Chryseolinea soli: one gene and its partner. The main gene of each other region encodes a partner of the protein of the gene in region 2 in a complex. Links are inferred from orthologs where the notes say so. Each region holds a gene or a part of one and is shown on either strand. Other genes may lie near its edges.

What was found.
Region 1: the proteins of hslU (region 2) and hslV are in contact, whole or in part, in a solved structure (PDB 1G4A), measured with the Escherichia coli proteins. The link is inferred for Chryseolinea soli from one-to-one orthologs.

The regions. Positions count from the first base shown.
Region 1 is NZ_CP032382.1:6,496,402-6,499,573, forward strand. The notes cover bases 79-2,924. They hold hslV (ATP-dependent protease subunit HslV), read right to left. Parts: upstream 1,847-2,924; coding sequence 1,310-1,846; downstream 79-1,309. Other genes in these bases: D4L85_RS27095 (aspartate aminotransferase family protein), read left to right, coding at 79-487; D4L85_RS27100 (VOC family protein), read right to left, coding at 888-1,247; D4L85_RS27110 (pyruvate dehydrogenase complex dihydrolipoamide acetyltransferase), read right to left, coding at 1,913-2,924. Also shown: more of D4L85_RS27095, read left to right, coding at 1-78; more of D4L85_RS27110, read right to left, coding at 2,925-3,172. UniProt on the Escherichia coli protein: Protease subunit of a proteasome-like degradation complex believed to be a general protein degrading machinery. The complex has been shown to be involved in the specific degradation of heat shock induced transcription factors such as RpoH and SulA.
Region 2 is NZ_CP032382.1:359,839-363,163, forward strand. What follows is about bases 167-3,165. They hold hslU (ATP-dependent protease ATPase subunit HslU), read right to left. Parts: upstream 2,370-3,165; coding sequence 963-2,369; downstream 167-962. Other genes in these bases: D4L85_RS01295 (DUF4421 family protein), read right to left, coding at 167-881; porQ (type IX secretion system protein PorQ), read right to left, coding at 2,366-3,165. Also shown: more of D4L85_RS01295, read right to left, coding at 1-166; more of porQ, read right to left, coding at 3,166-3,325. UniProt on the Escherichia coli protein: ATPase subunit of a proteasome-like degradation complex; this subunit has chaperone activity. The binding of ATP and its subsequent hydrolysis by HslU are essential for unfolding of protein substrates subsequently hydrolyzed by HslV.

The DNA of each region.
Region 1 (3,172 bases), 6.1 Mb from region 2 along the record:
TTACGGCATCGTGCCCGACATTCTCACCACCGCCAAAGCCTTTGGCGGCGGACTCCCCATCGGTGCGTTCGTAGCCGACAAGCCGATCATGCAATGCCTCACCCACAATCCCATGCTCGGGCACATCACCACCTTTGGCGGCAACCCTGTCTGCTGCGCCTCGGCCCTGGCCACCCTGCAGGTGATCGAAGATGAAAAACTGCTGGATACGGTCGAAGAGAAAGGAAAGCAATTTGAGTCCTTGTTACGACATCCCGCCATCAAGGAAATCCGCCGCATCGGATTGATGTTCGCCATTGATTTTGAATCCGCCGAACTTGTGTCGCGCATCGTAGAGGAGGCAAAGAAGCTGGGAATCATTTGCTACTGGTTCCTGAGTCATCCCTACAGCTTTCGCTTAGCTCCCCCGTTGACGATCACCACCGAAGAGATCGAGGCGTCTTGTAATGCGATCATAAAAGCAATCGATGTGGCCTCTGGAAATTAGAAAGCCCAAGGTACCGTGATTTTCGCCACCATTCTATGAATTTGAGGTTCCCCAGCCGATGGCGCACCATGGTCTGTAACCCATGCCCCATTTATAAAATATGCATTTCGGCGTTGCTCCGTTGTGTAAGTTTCTTGTTCGAACCCAACGCGTTCTGCCAATCCCATGCCGCCTGTTGTTGGTGGGACACCAACAACAAAGGGCTAGCACTCACCATTCGACTCGCTTACAATAAAATTGGAGCCCTAACCCTCGAAATTTTCCCAGCCCACAATTATGCCCTCCCCCGCCGTTGTTGGTGTTTTCACGACCAAAAATTTTTCAGCCACCGCTCCCATCATTAGAGTTCGCCCCACCTCTTAGTCCTGTCCTTTCACCAACAACATTTTTCGGTTACCCCTCACGTTCTAGTAACCTTCATCGGCTCAGGCCGCGCATGCCGCGGCTGATAAACCCCCAACTTACCTCCCCCCGGAAGACTCAACTCCACGAGCAGTCCCCACCCTTGGTCGTTAACGCTCCCGCAAGGCACGTTCTTCACCTTCATCTGCTGCACAAAGGCTTCGATGTCGTCTACCATCAAATAGAATTCGTGAACATTGTTTTTCTCCCCTGGATGAACCGCCAGTTCTGACGGCGGCAGTCCGAAGATGAGCCAGCCGTGGCCAACATCAACCGGGGGAAAGCCGAGGTCTTTAAAGAAGAGCTTATCAGCTTCCGGGTCTTTGCTGTAGATGATAATGTGGGCGCCGTTGATCATATCTTTTTTATTAAAGATAGCAACTGTTCAAAGCTTGATCAATACGGGGGCGTAAGGCGCTATTACAACTTTTCGATCACCAAATTGTGATTGGTATAAATACAGATATCCGCGGCAATATTCAGACTTTCCCGCACGATCTCCTCCGCGCTCAAATGCGGCGCATGTTTCCTCAAAGCCAACGCAGCCGATTGGGCATACATCGACCCCGAACCAATGGCGGCAACCTGGTTATCCGGCTCCAGCACATCGCCCGTGCCCGAGAGGATCAGGATCTCATCTTTGCTTGCCGTGATGAGCATCGCCTCGAGGCGGCGCAAGAAGCGATCGGTGCGCCAGTCTTTGGCAAGCTCGATGGCGGCGCGCTTCATATTGCCCCCAAAGGCGCTCAGCTTTTCTTCAAATCGCTCAATGAGCGTGAAGGCATCGGCGGTGGAACCGGCAAAACCTGCGAGGATCTTGCCGTCTTGCAGACGGCGGATTTTCTTGACATTGCTCTTGGCGATGGTGTTACCCATGGTGGCCTGGCCGTCGCCGCCAATGGCGACTTGTCCGTTGTGCAGAACGGCGATGATGGTGGTGGCGTGCATTTTTTCCATTCCGATAAAAACAAAAAGCCCCCGGATTTAACTCCGGGGGTGGTGATAAATTTTTTATGCGATGTCTTAAATAAGAATTCTAACGGGATCTTCCAACAGGCCTTTGAAGGTCTTGAGGAAGGCAGCTCCCACAGCGCCGTCTACGGCCCGGTGGTCGCACGACAGCGTAACCTTCATCACATTGCCCGGCACGACCTGGCCGTTCTTCACGATGGGCGTTTCCTTGATACCGCCGATTGCCATGATGCAGGCGTCGGGCGGGTTGATGATGGCGGTGAAGTCTTCCACGCCAAACATACCCAGGTTGGAAACGGTGAACGTGCTTCCCTCCCATTCGGAAGGTTGAAGTTTCTTATCGTGTGCTTTTTGAGCCAACTCCTTCACTTCTACCGCGATGTGCGACAGGGACTTGTTGTCTGCAAAGCGCACCACCGGCACCAGCAAGCCGTCTTTCACGGCCACGGCCACGCCGATGTGGATGTGACGGTTCTTGCGCATTTTGTCGCCGAGCCAGCTCACGTTCACGTCGGGATGTTGGCGCAACGCGGCGGCTACTGCCTTGATCACCATGTCGTTGAACGATATTTTCACCGGGCTGATCTCGTTGATGCTCTTGCGCGCTTCCACGGCCTTGTCCATGTTGATCTCCATGGTGACGTAGAAGTGCGGGGCGCTGAACTTGCTCTCGGCCAGGCGACGGGCAATGGCCTTGCGCATTTGCGATACCGGCACGTCTTCAAAGCTCTCTTGTCCAACCACTTGGGGAAGAACAATGGGAGCGGCAGCAGCTTGGCCGTTTTTAGCGGGAGCGCCGGTAGTAGCGGGTGCGGCAGCGGGCTTGTAGTTTTCTACGTCGCGTTTCGTGATGCGGCCGTGGTCGCCGGAACCTTCTATTTTACCAATGTCGATGCCTTTATCTTTTGCCAGTTTCTTGGCCAGCGGCGATGCTTTTACACGGCCGTTGGATGAATGGTCGGCGGAAACATCGGCCGTTTGTGCGGCGGGTTCTGCCTTCTTTTCGGCTTGACCGGCCGCAGGAGCACCTGCACCAGCACCCTTGGCTTCGTTGGCTTTCAACAACGTTTTCCAGTCGGCGTCTTTTTCGCCGATCACTGCCAGTACGCCGTTGACGGCCACGGCCTTACCAGCTTCTGCGCCGATGTACAGCAAGGTTCCTGTATTGTAGGATTCGTACTCCATAGTAGCCTTGTCGGTCTCGACTTCGGCCAGGAGCTCGCCCGTTTTTACGGCGTCGCCCACTTTCTTGTGCCAGGCGGCGATGACGCCTTCGGTCATGGTGTCGCTCATCTTGGGCATGAACACGAT
Region 2 (3,325 bases):
TAGCCCATGGCGATACGCCCCACGATGAAGGCCGAGAACTTGATATCGTTCTTTGTGCCGCCGTTCTCCAACCGGTAGTATAACCAGTTGTGTGCGGGCCCCACGGCAAGCGTTCCGTTCAAAAAGAAACCGCGCTGGATGAAGCTGTAGGTGTAGCCCGGTGCAATGGCAAACGTGGTGGACTTGATCTGTTGGATGCCCGAGTCTCCACCAAATTCAGACGCGTAGTGTTTGCCGAGAATGGCCGAGTCGCCTTGCGCCTTGAAGGAACTGATGGAAGTGAACAACAGGAACGATCCCGCGCTGTGCAGTTGCCGGTCGGCAAAGTTGTAGGCCGAGCGAAAAGAGAATTTCTTGTTGTTGAAAACATAGTTCCCGGTGAAGCCGAGGTTGCGCGTCGTGATGTCGGGACGTTGGGGATAGGGCTTGCCGGCGGGCACTTTCGCTGAAGGGTCGTCGATGTAGAAGCCGTCGTAACGCTGGTGATAGACATCCAATCCCCATTGTTTACCCAGCATGTTCAACTGGAGGTCGCGGGCTTTCGATTCGCCGTAAAGGTCTTTTTGTTTTTCATCTACCGGGATGGAGAAGGCCAGCTCGGCCGCCACTTCAAAAAGATAAACGCCAAATCCAAACCCATAGGGCCGGTTGGAGCGGTAGGCAATTTTCCGGTCACGTGCCGGCAGGTCTTCCATTTCGAAATCGAGACGGCGCTGCTTCAGTACGGGCCATACAAAAAAATGATCGGGATAGGGTTTGATGTTGATCGCCCGTATGGAATCGTATTTGCGCTGTGGAGGCACCACGGAAACTTCAGCGTCGGTTTGCGCGAAAGTGCCGTAGGCCAGACAGCAAAATAATATTCCAATCCAAAGTTTCATCTGCACACCAGGCTACCGTTCAGAAGAGAAAAAGGCTTCCTGTAGCAAACATCTGGAAAGTGATCAATGGAAGTCATGACATCAGAGAATATATTGGCTCAGGTCTTTGTTCTTCACCAGGTCGTTCAACTTGGTGCGCACCATGTCGGCATTGATGCTGATATGCGCGTTCGTGGAGATCTTGTCGGGCACGTCGAAGAGGAATTCGTTCAGCAATTTGCTCATCACCGTGTGCAGGCGTCGCGCGCCGATGTTTTCCATTTCGGTGTTGATGGCAAAGGCCGTGCTGGCAATCTCTTCGATGGCGTCGTCGGTGAACGTGACGTCTACGTCTTCTGCAGCGAAGAGCGCCTGGTATTGTTTGGTCAGTGCGTTGCGGGGTTCTTTCAGGATCCGGATGAAATCCTCTTTGGTCAGGTTATTCAATTCCACGCGGATGGGGAACCGTCCTTGCAACTCAGGGATGAGGTCCGATGGTTTTGAAATGTGGAATGCCCCTGCGGCGATGAACAGCACGTGGTCGGTTTTGATGACGCCGTGTTTGGTGTTCACCGTGCTGCCTTCCACGATGGGCAGCAGGTCGCGTTGCACGCCTTCGCGGCTCACGTCGGGTCCGCCGCCACCACCCTTTTTGCCAGAAGCGATCTTGTCGATCTCGTCGATGAAGATGATGCCGGCGTCTTCGGCGCGGTGGATAGCTTCCTCTTTCACTTCGTCCATGTCGATGAGCTTGGCGGCCTCTTCTTCCAGCAGAATGCGACGGGCTTCGGCCACGGTCACTTTCCGTTTCTTGCTTTTCTTGGGCATCATGCCGTTGATCATCTCCTGCAAGTTCATCATCGACACCTCGTCTACCATGCCGCCGCCCACCATGCCAATGTTGGGACCGGACGCGCCCTTGATGTTGATGTCGATCTTGCGGTCTTCCAATTCACCGTTTCTGATCTTCTCCCGAAAGTGCTGGCGCGTGCGCTCGTTCAACTCCACATCGCTCGTCGGTTCGCCATCGGTCACGTCGTGATTGCCCGTAGCAAATCCGGCCGACTTCGGCGACGACGATCGCATGGGCGGGATAAGTGCATCCAGGATTATTTCTTCGACGGCATTGGCCGCCTTTTCTTTCACTTCTTCTTTCTTCTTGGCTTTCACCAGGTTCACGGATTGCTCCACCAGGTCGCGCACCATGCTTTCGACGTCGCGGCCCACGTAGCCCACTTCCGTAAATTTCGAAGCCTCCACTTTCACAAAGGGAGCATCGGCGATCTTCGCCAGGCGTCGCGCAATTTCAGTTTTACCCACGCCGGTGGCTCCGATCATGAGAATATTGTTGGGAACAATTTCACCCTGGATGTCGCTCTTCACATTCATGCGGCGCCAGCGGTTGCGCAGCGCGATGGCCACGTTTCGTTTGGCCTCGTATTGGCCGATGATATATTTATCAAGTTCCTCTACGATCTGTTTCGGTGTCAAATACTTCGGATCCATCATAACTGTCTTCGCTTCATCAGTGTATCGATATTTTTGGAAAGGGTAAACGTGTACCCTGCATTGCCCACGACATAGCCGCCACGGCTAAACACAAATTCGAACGACTTTATGCGGGCAGAAAAGCCGAATGTTATCCCCGCGCCTCCGCCGGCGTTGGCCAGTTTCAGCTCCTGGTGAACGAGATAGTTATATCCCACGAGCACATTCACATTCCGGTGCAGCAGCACCTCGGCCCCAAAGGTAAGACGCCGCATGACCTTATCAAATGCACCGGGGGCCGGATCGGGAGGAACGGCATAGTCAACGTTTGTGCGGGCCAGATTGTAGCCGGTAATGGAAAAGCGCAACGGCATGTGCTCCGGTTTGAACGTTACACCCAACTGCACATCAAAGGGAAGTTTGGCGCGGCTGGTCTCCGTGTATTGCGACAGCACGGCGCCGAGGTTCTTCACCACCATGCCCACGCGCAGATCCTGTGTGGGGTGAACAAATAATCCACCGATGTCGACCATCAGCGCGCTGGCGCGATAGCCGGCAATGTTGGAGAAAGCCATTTTCAGGTTCACACCAATTCTGAAATGCGATACCTGGTGACTTTTGCTCACGGCCAGCACCGTTTCTCCCGATTTAAAATCCTGCGTAGCCTGCCCGGTAGCGTCATAGCCCTTGATGGTGCCGTAGCTCAGATGCTGCAGACCGAACGTCAGCGTTCCCCATTTTTTGAATTGGTGGGAATAGGCTGCCGACGCCTGGCCAACGCTGGCCACATAAAACTGGTAGGAGGCCGAAGCCGTTCCTGCCAGCGAATCGCTGTTCAATGCCGGGTTGCTGAAAAAGAAATTGACGTCGCGGTCGGCCAGGGATGTATTCACTCCCCCCAGGCCACCCAACCGGGCATGGCCAGGCATGTTGAGAAATTCAAAGGATTGTCGAACACCGTTCTGCGCGAAGGCCGT